Regions from separate parts of the Anaerobiospirillum sp. NML120511 genome, predicted to be linked through region 2. Evidence: predicted binding sites of a transcription regulator. Region 2 holds the regulator's gene; each other region holds the start of a gene.
What was found. Region 2 encodes sigma-54, which starts transcription at its own class of promoters, with help from an activator protein. Its sites were predicted from a motif close to TGGCACNGTTTTNGCTT; they were not measured.
Positions count from the first base shown of each region.

Region 1: a site for sigma-54 is predicted at 2,051-2,067, ahead of MXE39_RS10635 (flagellin). Genes of this name have one in related genera too.
Region 3: a site for sigma-54 is predicted at 2,810-2,826, ahead of MXE39_RS04565 (flagellin). Genes of this name have one in related genera too.

Region 1 is NZ_JALKIK010000044.1:33,045-37,942, reverse strand. Features, by position in the region: partial or broken gene MXE39_RS10650 (hypothetical protein) at 1-248, shown strand, start outside; gene MXE39_RS10645 (flagellin) at 255-449, shown strand; gene MXE39_RS10640 (flagellin) at 845-1,807, shown strand; gene MXE39_RS10635 (flagellin) at 2,187-3,110, shown strand; gene MXE39_RS10630 (flagellin) at 3,492-4,409, shown strand.
Region 2 is NZ_JALKIK010000005.1:69,805-74,702, reverse strand. Features, by position in the region: gene lptC (LPS export ABC transporter periplasmic protein LptC) at 374-940, shown strand; gene lptA (lipopolysaccharide transport periplasmic protein LptA) at 921-1,445, shown strand; gene lptB (LPS export ABC transporter ATP-binding protein) at 1,516-2,241, shown strand; gene rpoN (RNA polymerase factor sigma-54) at 2,261-4,009, shown strand; gene raiA (ribosome-associated translation inhibitor RaiA) at 4,775-4,898, shown strand, end outside.
Region 3 is NZ_JALKIK010000010.1:57,368-62,265, reverse strand. Features, by position in the region: gene MXE39_RS04575 (hypothetical protein) at 1-373, opposite strand, end outside; gene MXE39_RS04570 (flagellin) at 616-1,542, opposite strand; gene MXE39_RS04565 (flagellin) at 1,726-2,718, opposite strand; gene MXE39_RS04560 (hypothetical protein) at 3,110-3,352, shown strand; tRNA gene MXE39_RS04555 (tRNA-Leu) at 3,499-3,582, opposite strand; tRNA gene MXE39_RS04550 (tRNA-His) at 3,605-3,680, opposite strand; tRNA gene MXE39_RS04545 (tRNA-Arg) at 3,708-3,784, opposite strand; gene MXE39_RS04540 (sulfite exporter TauE/SafE family protein) at 4,557-4,898, shown strand, end outside.

The DNA of each region.
Region 1 (4,898 bases), on a different contig from region 2:
CAGGCATTACCCTCTCCCTCGTCTGGGGCTCAGAGTTTACCTTAAGCGGTATTGGCTACCAGGCAGGTATTAAAGCTGCAGCAGATCAGCAAGGCGGCGCTAAAGGCCTTGTACAGTCAAAAGCAGAAGGTCAGAACTATATTCGCTTTGGCGTATGTACCGCCCAGATCAATACCAACACACTTGCCAATTTCGACGCCCCTATTCAGCCTGTTAACTCCAAACGTGCCGCACTTGGTGCTTTATAAAACAGAATGAAGAGAACTATTCGCAATCAGACTAATATTTCTGAAAATCAGTCTGATGCCCGCAGCCGCATAAGAGACACTGACTTCGCCTCTGAAACTGCAGCTCTAACTCAGAACAATATTATTCAGCAGGCTTCACAGACTGTTCTTGCCCAGGCAAATCAGCGACCAACTATTGCAATTAGTTTGCTGGGACAGTAAAATCACATCAGAAATATTTATTCTCTTTATTTCTCTCTCTTATTAAAGCGGGCAATTGGCCCGCTTTTTTTATTGCATCTAAGCCATTTGGAAAGCATTACTTACCTCATCAACGTCAAATACGCGTCGTAAAACGCCAGGTATTGCTGGGAATCTCACTTCGAAATGCTGATCGTAATGTTTTATTTATTGCTTATGTACTATAAATATGGCATTTATGAAGCATCTTGAGAAAATTTTAGAACGCATTTTTGGCCAGTTGGCCCGCTTGTTGCTAAATTACTTTCAACTTAATTTGAAAAAGGTCTGCCCAATAATTCCAAGGCAGACAGCCTTGGATATTGATACGACCTTAGAAGTGAGGTCAATAGTACTAAGCGATAAAGGAGATAAAAATGGCCTTATACGTTAATACAAACGTCTCGTCCATTAATGCCCAACGCAAGCTGAGCAATGCAACCCTGAGCTTAAATACCAGCTACCAGCGCCTCTCTTCAGGCCTGCGTATTAACTCTGCAAAGGACGATGCCGCCGGTCTCCAGATCTCCGACCGCCTGACCTCCCAGATCAATGGCCTCAACCAGGGTAACCGTAATACCAACGATGGTATCGCCTTGGCTCAGACCATTGAAGGTGCCCTGGACGAAACCACCAACATGCTCCAGCGCATTCGTGTGCTGGCTGTACAGTCCGCCAACGGTACCAACTCTGCAGCTGATCGTAAGGCCCTTCAGGAAGAGGTTACCCAGCTGTCAGCCGAAATCACCCGTATCGCTCGACAGACCACATTTGCAGGTCAGCTGGTACTCAACGGCCCTTACGATAAGAACAATAACAAAAACAGTCTGATCCCAAGTGTCGGTCAGAACAACCAGGGAGGCAACCTGACCTTCCAGGTAGGCGCCAATGCCGGCAATACCCTGGATCTGGTCTGGAAAGATGCCTTTACTCTTAGCGGTATCGCAGACATGGCCTCAATCAAAGGCCAGGATATTACTAATAAAGGCGCTAAAGGACTTATTAAATCAACGGCTGGTAACGTCACTGTTGTTCGCTTCGGCGTCTGCACAGCCAGTGTTGCTACCAACACTCTTGCCAACATTGATGCACTTATTCAGGCTGTTGACTCCAAGCGTGCTGCTCTTGGTGCTTTACAGAATAGAATGGAGAGCACAATTCGCAATCAGGCAAATATTTCCGAGAATCAGTCCGATGCCCGCAGCCGCATAAGAGACACAGACTTCGCCTCTGAGACCGCTGCCCTTACCCAGAATAACATCATTCAGCAGGCCTCTCAGACCGTTCTTGCTCAGGCTAATCAGCGCCCTACTATTGCGATCAACCTGCTTGGTCAGTAAACAGCACAACCGATTTATTCTTTTTACTCTCTTTCTCATCGAGGCGGGCAAAAGTCCCGCCTTTTTTACGCCTGTAATAAATTTATAGAGCATCTCAGGCAATTAAATGTCAAACTCCTGTCGTGAAATGCCAGGAATTGCCGGGAACGTTAATGACGATAATGTTTTAATTAGTATTTCCCTGCTATAGATAAGGCATTTGTAAAGCGTTATTGCATAGTTTCAGGCCGTATTACATGCATTTGGCCCGCTTGTTGCTAAATTACTTTCAACTGAATTTGAAAAAGGTCTGCCCAATAATTCCAAGGCAGACAGCCTTGGATATTGATACGACCTGCGTAGTTGAGGTCGGTAATTCTATGCGATAAAGGAGATAAAAATGGCCTTATACGTTAATACAAACGTCTCGTCCATCAATGCTCAACGCAAGCTTAGCAATGCAACCCTGAGCTTAAATACCAGCTACCAGCGCCTCTCTTCAGGCCTGCGTATTAACTCTGCAAAGGACGATGCAGCAGGTCTCCAGATCTCCGACCGCCTGACCTCACAGATCAACGGCCTCAACCAGGGTAACCGTAATACCAACGATGGTATCGCCCTGGCTCAGACCATTGAAGGCGCCCTGGACGAAACCACCAACATGCTCCAGCGCATCCGTGTGCTGGCCGTACAGTCCGCCAACGGTACCAACTCTCAGAAAGATCGTGACGCTCTTCAGGAAGAAGTAACCCAGCTGTCCGAGGAAATTACCCGTATTGCTAACCAGACAACCTTTGCTGGTCAGACCATCCTTCAGGGTAAAGGCAAGGGCCTTATTCCTAATGATGGAAAACTGGTATTCCAGGTAGGCGCTAACGCAGGTAATACCCTGTTTCTTGACTGGACATCAGCTTTTACTTTAAGTGCCATTGCATCTCAGGCAGGTATTACAGCTCAGAATGATCTTAAAGATTCAAAAGCGAAAAAAGGTTTTACAGAAAATGCTAATGGCGGCATTCGCTTTGCAATCTCAACAGCCTCTCGTGCTACCTATGTTCTTGAGAATATTGACAAGCTGATCCAGGCTGTGGATTCCAAGCGTGCCGGACTTGGTGCTTTACAGAATAGAATGGAAAGCACTATTCGTAACCAGGCAAATATTTCCGAGAATCAGTCCGATGCCCGCAGTCGCATAAGAGACACAGACTTCGCCTCTGAGACCGCTGCTCTGACTCAGAATAACATCATTCAGCAGGCCTCTCAGACCGTTCTTGCCCAGGCTAATCAGCGCCCTACTATTGCGATCAACCTGCTTGGTCAGTAAACAACACAACCGATTTATTCTTTTTACTCTCTTTCTCATCGAGGCGGGCATAAGTCCCGCCTTTTTTACGCCTGTAATATTTTTGTAAAGCGATATTGTGGCAACTTCATGTCAAATATTCACCATAAAACGCCAGGAATTGCCGGGGATATTGCTGACGATAAGGTTTTAATTATCGTTAAGTTGCTATAGATACGGCATTTATAAAGCGTTTATCATGGTTCATGGCTACATTTATGTCATCTGGCCCGCTTGTTGCTAAATTTCATTACACAGAATTTGATAAAGGTCTGCCCAATAATTCCAAGGCAGACAGGCCTTGGATATTGATACGACCTGCGTAGTTGAGGTCGGTAATTCTATGCGATAAAGGAGATAAAAATGGCCTTATACGTTAATACAAACGTCTCGTCCATCAATGCTCAACGCAAGCTGAGCAATGCAACCCTGAGCTTAAATACCAGCTACCAGCGCCTCTCTTCAGGCCTGCGTATTAACTCTGCAAAGGACGATGCAGCAGGTCTCCAGATCTCCGACCGCCTGACCTCACAGATCAATGGCCTCAACCAGGGCAACCGTAATACCAACGATGGTATCGCTCTGGCTCAGACTATTGAAGGTGCCCTGGACGAAACCACCAACATGCTCCAGCGTATCCGTGTGCTGGCTGTACAGTCCGCTAACGGCACCAACTCTCAGAAAGATCGTGACGCTCTTCAGGAAGAAGTAACACAGCTGTCCGAAGAAATTACCCGTATTGCCAACCAGACAACTTTTGCTGGTCAGACCATCCTTCAGGGTAAAGGCAAGGGTCTTATTCCAACTGACGGCAAACTGGTCTTCCAGGTAGGCGCAAACGCCGGCAACACCCTCTCTCTCGACTGGGTCTCAGCTTTTACCTTAAGTGGAATTGCTTCTCAAGCTGGTCTCAATCAAGGTGAGCTTAAGGATGCCGCTGCAAAGAAAGGCTTTACAGAAGATGGTGGTGCTATTCGTTTTGCTATCTCAACTGCATCTCGTGCTACCTACGTACTGGAGAATATTGACAAGCTGATCCAGGCTGTTGATTCTAAGCGCGCCGCACTTGGTGCTTTACAGAATAGAATGGAAAGCACTATTCGTAATCAGGCAAATATTTCTGAAAATCAGTCCGATGCCCGCAGCCGCATAAGAGACACAGACTTCGCCTCTGAGACCGCTGCCCTTACTCAGAATAACATCATTCAGCAGGCTTCTCAGACTGTTCTGTCCCAGGCTAATCAGCGCCCTAATATTGCGCTCAGCCTGCTTGGTCAGTAACTACATAAAGATTTACTCTCTTTCTCTCTTTCTCATCGAGGCGGGCCCAGTTCCCGCCTTTTTTACGTCTGTATATCTTGTTTTGTAATGCAGTTGTTGCCAGGCTAAACGGCAATTACGTGCCCCGTCAATATTATGCCAGGTCGAACCAGGCATAAATGGCAAAATTGTCCTGTAATTACTGCCACCTGTATAAAAATCTATGCTTTTTGTTTTGTACAGCGTCAATTTTTACACCTGGAGAACGTTTCTCTGGGAAAACACTCATTTAAGATTGATTATGTGTAATATTTTTTACGCTTTATAAAGCGCTTGAATATGCCTTTTATAAAGTTTTTATTGTTCATATAAAACAGCTTATATCATCACCTGGCCTGCATGTTGCTACTTATCAGGTATCAGAAGCATAAGGGTCTGCCCAGTATTTCCAGGGGAGACAGACCTCGGAAATACAGTCGATCAGTGTAGTTATGATCGACACGACCTTAT
Region 2 (4,898 bases):
ATGACGAGTTGGGTGGGGTTTTGAGCCTGAAAAGAGCATAAAGAAAAGGTGATGAGGATCAAGTATCAGCAAGTTCAAAAAATCGCATTAAAGCTGATATTTATCGTGTTTAGATGAATTTCAGGCATGGTGGGGTCAATTTTATTTCCCAAATTAAGGCAAATTCTGGGCCAAAAATTTGTCAAATTTAGCTAGAATAGTGACCTGTTGGAGAAATATGAACCATCCTGTCATATCACGAGGATGAGACTGAAAATCACGGTCGGTTATCATAAGGAGCCCATTTTTATGCGGGCCATGTCCCATTTGCCGTGCAGCTCACCTTACAGCTCCTGTTTTTCTGTTCTTTACCTGTACTCCAGGAGCAGCATCAATGAGCGTTACTCTCAGATCTATTATCATTGCCGCCCTGCTGTCCATTGTAGCCGGACTCATGTACCGCTACTCAGCACTGACAGGACAGCTGAGCAATGCCGAAATTCAGGTACGCTACCCTACCTTCGAAGCCCGTGACTTCACTGCCGAGGTATACACGGACAAGGGTACTATTACCCACAGCATATTTGCCCACAGTGTAAGTTTTTACAAAAACCGTGATCTGGTAAGGACCACCGGTCTTATAGGCTTTTTCTACAATAACGAGAAGAACAATGTCTCCCAGGGCTGGCAGCTCAGGGCCGACCAGGGAGAGGTTATATTTAACAAAAAGGCCTCACTCCACGGCAATATCCGTATGACGCCCAACTTTCCTACGGCTGCCATCAAGGAAATCACTACCCCCTATGTCTACTTTGACATGGAGAAGAATGTAATCAGTTCGACATCGAAAATTACCATCAAAGGTCAGAACTTCGTTAATGAAGGATCGGACTACTCAGTGGATCTCAACCGCAAGACTTTTGTGATCAAGGACAGACCTCATGCAGTTTATTACCCATAGCAGCAGGGTTATTTTGGCTGCCGCCGTGTTAAGTCTGAGCCCGGCCTGGGCTCTTAAAAGCGATCATACTCAGCCTATCAACGTTCAGTCAGTAGAGCAGAGTGCTGATCTTCAGGCCAATAAACTGCTGTTTTCCGGAGACGTGGAAGCCACCCAGGGCTCAATCAAACTCAAGGCAGACAAGGTAGAGGTAACACGCAGTCCCAAGGGGGCGCTCAAGTCCATTGTGGCTTACGGCAACCCGGTCACCTTTGAACAGAAACAGGATGACGGACGCGTTATAAAAGCCCGCGCCAGTACGCTGAGCTACATTCCTGAGGAAACACGCATTGTTCTGGCCGGCCGTGCCTCTATCTGGCAGGGTGAGTCGCGCATGACAGGCGAGCGTATCGAATATAATATCAGCACTCAGAAAATGAGAGCATCAAACAACAACAGTCAGGGCGGACGCGTCTCAAGTACCTTCGTACCTGCTGATTTTTCCAGAGATAAGAACAAACAGTAAGGACCCTTCCTGAAAGCCCGCTCCGCCTAAGGTCAGCGGGCCTCATAACCTGTTACAAGAAAGGTCGTTTATGAGTCTCCTTCAAGCCAATCACCTCAAAAAAACCTACAAGGACCGTGTGGTGGTCAATGATGTAAGTCTGAGCATCGAAAGTGGCAGTGTTGTCGGTCTTCTTGGACCAAATGGCGCCGGTAAAACCACTTCTTTCTACATCATTGTGGGCATTATCTCTACAGAAAACGGCAATGTGACCATCGATGACGTCGATATCACTCACATGCCCATGCACAAAAGAGCCCAGGCAGGTCTTGGTTACCTGCCGCAGGAAAACTCCATTTTTCGCAAACTTACCGTTGAGGAGAATCTCCTCAGTGTAATGGAGCTGCAGAAAAAGCAGAGTCGTCTTGAAATGCAAAAGCGCGTAGACGAGCTGCTTGAAGAATTCCATATCGAGCATATCCGCAAGAGCTCAGGTATGGCCCTGTCAGGCGGCGAGCGCCGCCGCGTGGAAATTGCCCGCGCCCTGGCAGCCAACCCGAAATTCGTCCTGCTGGACGAGCCTTTTGCCGGTGTTGACCCGATATCAATTTCCGACATCAAAGATATTATCAAGCACCTGAGAGACCGTGGCATTGGCGTGCTCATCACTGACCACAATGTCCGCGAGACTTTAGACGTATGTGCCAAAGCTTATATAGTGAACGCTGGAGAAATTATTGCCCAGGGTACGGCACAGGAAGTACTGAACAACAAGAAAGTTCAGGAAGTCTACTTGGGTAAGAACTTCTCTTTATAGGATCAGAACCATGGCCGGTTTGAGAAACTCGCTCCAGTTAAGAGCAATCCAGACCCATACTTTAACCATGACACCGCAGCTGCAGCAGGCTATCCGTCTTCTGCAGTTATCAACTCTTGATCTGCGTCAGGAGATTCAGCAGACCGTTGAAACCAATCCCCTTCTGGAGATTGACGAGTCCATTGCCAATGCCAACCTGGAGTCTCTTGATGCCATGGCTGAGCGTGAGCGCATGGAGAACGACAGTGAGGTCTATGACCCGTTCAACGACGATGCCTCCTTCCAGGGTGCTGATATCGACATGGCCGGCTATGACGGTAAGAGCGAAATTGCCTCGGTAAATGAGCTTATGGGCAGTGACAGCACCATGCGTGGCAGCAGCAGCATCGAGTACGCTCCTGATCACGATGGTGGCGGCGATTTTGATGACTTCTCATCTGCTGACCATAATATGGCAGCTGATCTGGCAGCTATGGGCGATTACAGCCAGGTAACTGATACCGGTGGCGGTGACCTGCCGGACAAACTTGCCATGCCTGAGATCGATCCGGGCAGCACCTCCACTCAGGAGAATCTTGATAATCTGAGCCGTGAGGACAATTACAGCGCCCGCACCCGCAGCAAGGGTGCCGTAATGGACGATGACGGTGCCTACGAGGGCGAAACTCAGATCAATCTGCACGATCACCTGACCTGGCAGCTCGACTGCTCTCCGCTTAAGGGCCGTGACCGCTATATTGCTGAAGTTATCATTGACGGTATTGATGACTCAGGATATCTGACTGAAAGCCTTGATGATCTGCTCGCTCTTATCAATGTCACCTGGCCAGAGGCCACCATTGATGACGTCAATATCGTCCTCAAGCTTATTCAGAACTACGACCCTCTGGGTGTAGGCGCCCGCTCCGTACAGGAGTGTCTGCTCATTCAGCTCAAGGATCTGATGACCCGTGATCATAGCGAAGAGGTACGCATGGCCAATGAAGTGGTCTCCAAGTACCTTGATCTGCTGTCCAACCACGATTACCGCTCCCTTTGCTCCAAGCTGGGCGTCAAGGAAGATGTCTTAAAGAAGGTCAATGACGTCATTGTGTCCCTGACTCCACGCCCGGGACGCACCGCCATCAGAGAAAAGGCTGATTACATCGTGCCTGATGTGCTGGTAGTAAAGGACAAGGACGGAGATTACGACGTTATTCTCAACCCTGATGCTCTGCCACGTGTGCGCCTTAACGAGCAGTACCGCTCCCTTGCCTGCTATGCCCGCAATGAGCGCGAAAAGGAGTTCTTCAAGTCCAATCTGCAGGAGGCCAACTGGTTCATCCAGAGTATGGCCAAGCGTAATGACACTCTGCTTAAGGTAGCCCGCTGTATTGTTGACCATCAGAAGGCTTTCCTTGATTATGGTGAACACCGTATGGAGCCGCTGGTGCTCAATGATATTGCCCAGGAAATCTCCATGCATGAGTCCACCATTTCCCGTGTGACTACAGAGAAATATCTGTACACCATGCGTGGTACTTTCGAGCTCAAGTACTTCTTCTCCAGCCACGTAAGCACTGAAAGCGGCGGTACCGCCTCCTCAACTGCTATCCGTGCCGAGATCAAGTCCCTTGTCAGCAGTGAAAATCCGCGCCGTCCATACTCGGACAACCAGATTGCCAGCCTGCTCAAGGAAAAAGGATTCTGCGTAGCCCGCCGTACCATTGCCAAATACCGTGAGGCCCTGGGTATTGGCTCATCCTCACAGCGCAAGCGTCTGGTATAAATCCCGACCTGCCATCCTAAAAACAAAGAGCGCCTTTATGGCGCTCTTTGTTTTTGGTGGCTGCCTGATCCGGCTGCCACCCCTTGTACCAGCTTTGCCCGCTGCGCTCATACTCAGGCTAAGGCTATGGGTACATACTATGACCAATGAAGCCTGCTCTGCCCTATGGGCACCTGCCCCCTATGCAGACTGCTGTGCCTGGCAGGCACCTGCTCTGACCGGACTGGTGCAGACTGCTCTGTTTTGGAGAGCACCACTGTATTTGCAGGAAAACACGGGAGCGCACTTCCTGGTCTGAGCCTGTTATCACTGCTGGTATAACTGGCATATCAAAGGCACAGTTGAGAGCCAAAAGGCGCAGCTGCGGGCCTCGTCAAAAGTTTCAGGCAATTTGACCATATTGAGACATACATCAAATCTTGCGAACATATTTGTACACAAGGTGCTTATTTTGGTTAATATGGACTTACAGGTTGCAATACACCCCCCAGGGCACGACGAGCCCATTAGCCTGCGGTATCACCGTCGCTGACTATGATTTTTCAAACAGTTTTGCGACTACGGGAGAATACCAGGCAACCAACTGCCTTAAAGCTTCGCTTTGAGTGATAGTTTCCAGCAGTAGGAACCACTGTTACGGATAGTCCTTTTTCATACTGCACCCAACCATATCTTTTCTGGACTATTTAATGCTCAGGCATGATAACAGCGGTGGACGTCAGCCTCACTTTCGGTATCCAACAAGTTTGGATTAAGGATCAAAATATGCAGATTAACATCCAAGGTGTAGGACTCAAGGTCACAGACGCTCTTCATGAATATGTCACCGACAAATTCAACAAGCTCGAGCGCAAGGGCGATGTTATCACTTCCATCTCTGTTACCTTAA
Region 3 (4,898 bases), on a different contig from region 2:
CACCTGCAACAGCTGTCAAGCTCTGACCGAGCGTTTCATCCAGGACCGGGCCCCGGGCCCCATGCCTCACCAGAGACAAATCACTCCCCGGACACAAAACAGCCCCAAAACCCAAACAAAACAAAGAAAGAAAAGAAAGAATAAGGAAAGAAACCACCGACAGCTCCCGGAGCGCATCCAGAAACCACAAGCCCTCTCCACGTCCATCGCCAGCAGCAAAGTGACAGTCATCCAGTCCGGCCACAAAAAAAACACAGCCCCACCAGAAGAAAAACCCCGCCCCAAACGACAGACAATCCGTCATTTTACCCTGTACAGTCCAAAAATTCAGCTGCAAAACACCAAAGCCCAGCCACCCCCGCCCAACCATCATCTCCTGACAGACCAGCCCCGACAAATCTCAACAAAACAAGGCCACACTCAGTCAAACAACAGCACAACTTGCAAACCAGCAAGCAGCCAATCGTGCAGACAGCCAGGCAAGCAGGCAGGCAGACAGCCATCCATGCAAGCAGTCATACAGGCAGCAAGGCAGGCATCCCAGCAGACAGGCACAATCCACAAACAAAAAAGGCGGGATAACCCCGCCTCGATGATAAAAGACAATGAAATCTGTTAACCGCCTAACAGGCTCAGTGCGATGGTAGGACGCTGGTTAGCCTGTGCAAGAACAGTCTGTGAGGCCTGCTGAATAATGTTGTTCTGAGTAAGAGCAGCGGTCTCAGAGGCGAAGTCTGTGTCACGAATTCTGCTGCGGGCATCGGCCTGGTTTTCAGAGATGTTAGCCTGATTGCGAATGGTACTCTCCATTCTGTTTTGTAAAGCACCCAGTCCAGCACGCTTGGAATCAACTGCCTGAATCAGTTTGTCGATGTGCTCTAAAGCATAAGTTGCTCTGGAAGCAGTAGAAATTGTGTAGCGGATTGCATTGCCATTTTTGGCATCTTTCATGAGGCCATACTTTGCATTTTGATCGGTCTGATCAGCTGACTTAATCGCAGCCTGGTCAGCGATGCCACTTAAAGTAAATGGTTCAGTCCAGTCTAATGTCAGGGTGTTGCCGGCGTTGGCACCTACCTGGAAGGTGAGCTTGCCGTCTGTTGGAATCAGGCCTTTATCCTTACCAAGCAGGATTTCCTGACCGGCGAAAGTGGTCTGATTTGCAATACGGGTGATTTCCTGGGAAAGCTGAGTTACTTCTTCCTGAAGTGCTTTTCTGTCTGCTTCAGAGTTGGTGCCGTTAGCGGACTGGACTGCCAGCACGCGGATGCGCTGGAGCATGTTGGTGGTTTCGTCCAGAGCGCCTTCGATGGTCTGGGCAAGGGCGATGCCGTCATTGGTGTTGCGGTTGCCCTGGTTGAGGCCGTTAATCTGGGAGGTCAGGCGGTCGGAGATCTGCAGACCGGCAGCGTCGTCCTTGGCTGAGTTGATTCTCAGGCCTGAGGACAGTCTCTGGTATGAGGTATTTAAGCTCAGAGTGGCATTGCTCAGCTTGCGCTGGGCATTGATGGAGCTGACGTTCGTGTTGACGTAAAGAGCCATATTCTATCTCCCTGTATGGCCCTGTTCGGCCACTGCTAATCTTCTCTTATCATCAATCATGTCCATGACATGAGCATAATTCTACCTGTCAGGCTGCAATGCCTGTGCCACGAATTTAAATATGCATAAATGCAAAAAGGCGGGATAAACCCGCCTTGATGATAAAGGGAGAAGAAATCTGTATTACTGACCTAACAGGCTCAGAGCGATGGTAGGACGCTGGTTAGCCTGGGCTAAAACAGTCTGAGAAGCCTGCTGAATGATGTTGTTCTGTGTCAGAGCAGCGGTCTCAGAGGCGAAGTCTGTGTCACGAATTCTGCTGCGGGCATCAGCCTCATTTTCAGAAATGGAAGCCTGGTTACGAATGGTACTTTCCATACGATTTTGGAGAGCACCAAGCTCAGCACGACGTGAGTCTACGGCCTGGATAACAGAATCAATGTTAGCAAGAGTAGCTGTTGCCAATGATGCAGCAGAAATAGTCCAACGGACTTCAGAATTAGCATTACCGTCTATAACAATACCCTTTTGAGCATTAACAGGGGCATTATTAATTTTTACAGCTGCACCAAGACCTGCCATTGCGGCCAGTCCAGACATTGTAAATGCCTTATCCCAATTTAAAGTAAGGGTATCGTTAGCGTTAGCACCGACTTGGAAGACAATCTTTCCAGCATTTGCGCTACCAGCACTAGGAATAAGACTTGTCTTATTATTGAGATAAGCATCAGCACCATTCTTATCAGAAACTCGACCACCATTAATTACGGTAGCACCTGCAAAGGTGGTCTGGCGGGCGATACGGTTGATTTCCTGGGAGAGCTGGGTGACTTCCTCTTGGAGGGCCTTGCGGTCAGAAGCAGAGTTGGTGCCGTTGGCGGACTGGACAGCCAGCACGCGGATGCGCTGGAGCATGTTGGTGGTTTCGTCCAAGGCGCCTTCGATGGTCTGGGCAAGGGCGATACCGTCATTGGTGTTGCGGTTGCCCTGGTTGAGGCCGTTAATCTGGGAGGTCAGACGGTCGGAGATCTGCAGACCGGCAGCGTCGTCCTTGGCTGAGTTGATTCTCAGGCCTGAGGACAGTCTCTGGTATGAGGTATTTAAGCTCAGAGTGGCATTGCTCAGCTTGCGCTGGGCATTGATGGAGCTGACGTTCGTGTTGACGTAAAGAGCCATATCCGATCTCCCTTTATGGCCTTTGACGGCCGCTAACCTGGTGTTTTATTGCATAGTCACGTTGGGACATGATCCTGTATATATTCACCATCAGCAATGTACGTGCCACAAGCACATGAATTAACACATGCGCTACTAAACTGCTTTTAAAATCTCATATATATAAGCTTCATATCGACGTACGCTCACGCCGTGCCCCCCTACACACTGTCACAGAGTCAGGCCTCTTATCCAACCACCCGTCATTATTGTGACCGTGGAGCTGGCCGGGGGTTAAAAGACTGGCAAAACGATAACAGGTGCTTTCCTGGCGCGAATAGGTCGTAAATGAATGGCTTATCTTTCATACACGAAGTGAACGCTGCAGCATAGGCCGTGCATGTGCACGATTATGACTTCATATTCTGAATCACAGGGTTTTCAGATCTGGATGATGTGGAGGCAGGCACCTGGAGGTAGCGATGTGGTGATAGCCCAGGCATTAGGATTGGGGGGTAGTGATGTGGTGATGGCCCAGGTATCAGGATTGGGAGGTAGTGATGTGGTGATGGCCCAGGTATTGGGATTGGGAGATATGAGATATGGCGCTGGGCCTGGAGAGGTGAGCATCTGGCTCATGATGGAGATGAGTTAACGGGCTTGCCGCCCTGGAGGGAGGTGGTTGTGAAATGGCCTGAATAAGGCGTTCTGGATGAGGATTTTATTTACATACACGATGTATGTATTTTCTTCAGACGAAAAAAAAGCAACCATAAGGTTGCCGAATTTCTTGCTTTAGGATGGTGCGGGAGAAGGGACTCGAACCCTTACACCTAAGGCGCAAGAACCTAAATCTTGTGTGTCTACCAATTTCACCACTCCCGCAGAGTGGGACTAATTTAATCACTGGGGTGGCTGATGGGGCTCGAACCCACGACAACCGGAATCACAATCCGGGACTCTACCAACTGAGCTACAGCCACCAGAGATTAAATCAATCTGTTGACGCTTGGCGCGTCCTGAAGGAGTCGAACCTTCGCCCCACAGCTTAGAAGGCTGTTGCTCTATCCAACTGAGCTAAGGACGCCCTGCAGGTTTATCACTGCAATTGCTTGCTGTGATGTCTCAACGGGTGCATATAATATAGACTTCAAAATTCCTTGTCAACACTTTAATTCAAAGTTTTTCCAGATTTTACAATCAGGCCCCTGAACAGCCCCAAAAGCCGCTTCTATCGGGCCTGCAGACACATTGCCCCCACATTGCCCCTGTCCTGATTTTCGGACTGTACTCCCGGCCCCATACTTTTTTCGTTAGAGGCGATGCCATGCAGATCATGCCCCGGCCGTCTGCCGATAAAGCAGCTGGCGGCGTGCTCGACCGAGGAGCACGCCTGATGCTTTCTGCATTTCCAGTATATTGGCACTGCAAGGCAATTGCTCTGAGCACAATCAAACAGCCGCCCTTGAGATCAAAGCCTGGCTCCCTGTCCCCTTTGAGTTGACCTGATGACTGCTGTCCAGCTCATGCGCATTACTCAAAACCGGGTACTGTCTGAATGTGGGGGCTGCCTGTTCCCCTTATCTATGGGGCTCAGCCACTGGTGGAGCAGAGAGTCTTTCTGGTCTCGGCCCGCACATGGAGGCTGCAATCAGCTCCGGCACGGAGCATGACCGACAAGATCATTTGACTAATAAGTGCAGTGGCGCATAATGCGCCTGTTGTTTTCTCTGCAGCATACTGACACTGCCGGGCTGCTCAACTTATGGACCGGGCTATGGGGCTTTGGTCTTTGTTTTGTGGGATTGAGATTTACTGGGAGTGGATGATGGGGCTGCCAGCTTTTATCGAGGTTAATCATGTTTGGACTTGAATGGAGTGAGCTTATCTCTACCGTGGCAATACTGGCGGTCTGCGGCCTGGCTGGTGGCTTTCTTGCCGGATTGCTGGGCATTGGCGGCGGCATTATCTTCGTACCTGTCTTTTACTACATCTTTACTTCGGCCTTTCACGTCGATCCTTCAGTGGCCATGATGCTGGCTACAGGTACTTCCCTTACCTGTATGATCCCTACCTCCATTACTGCAGCCCTTGCCCAGTACCGCAATGGCAACACCAATATGGAGACCATCAAAACCTGGGCTCCAGGCCTGATTATTGGTGTGCTCACCGGTTCCCTGATTTCATCTTTCTATGGCGGC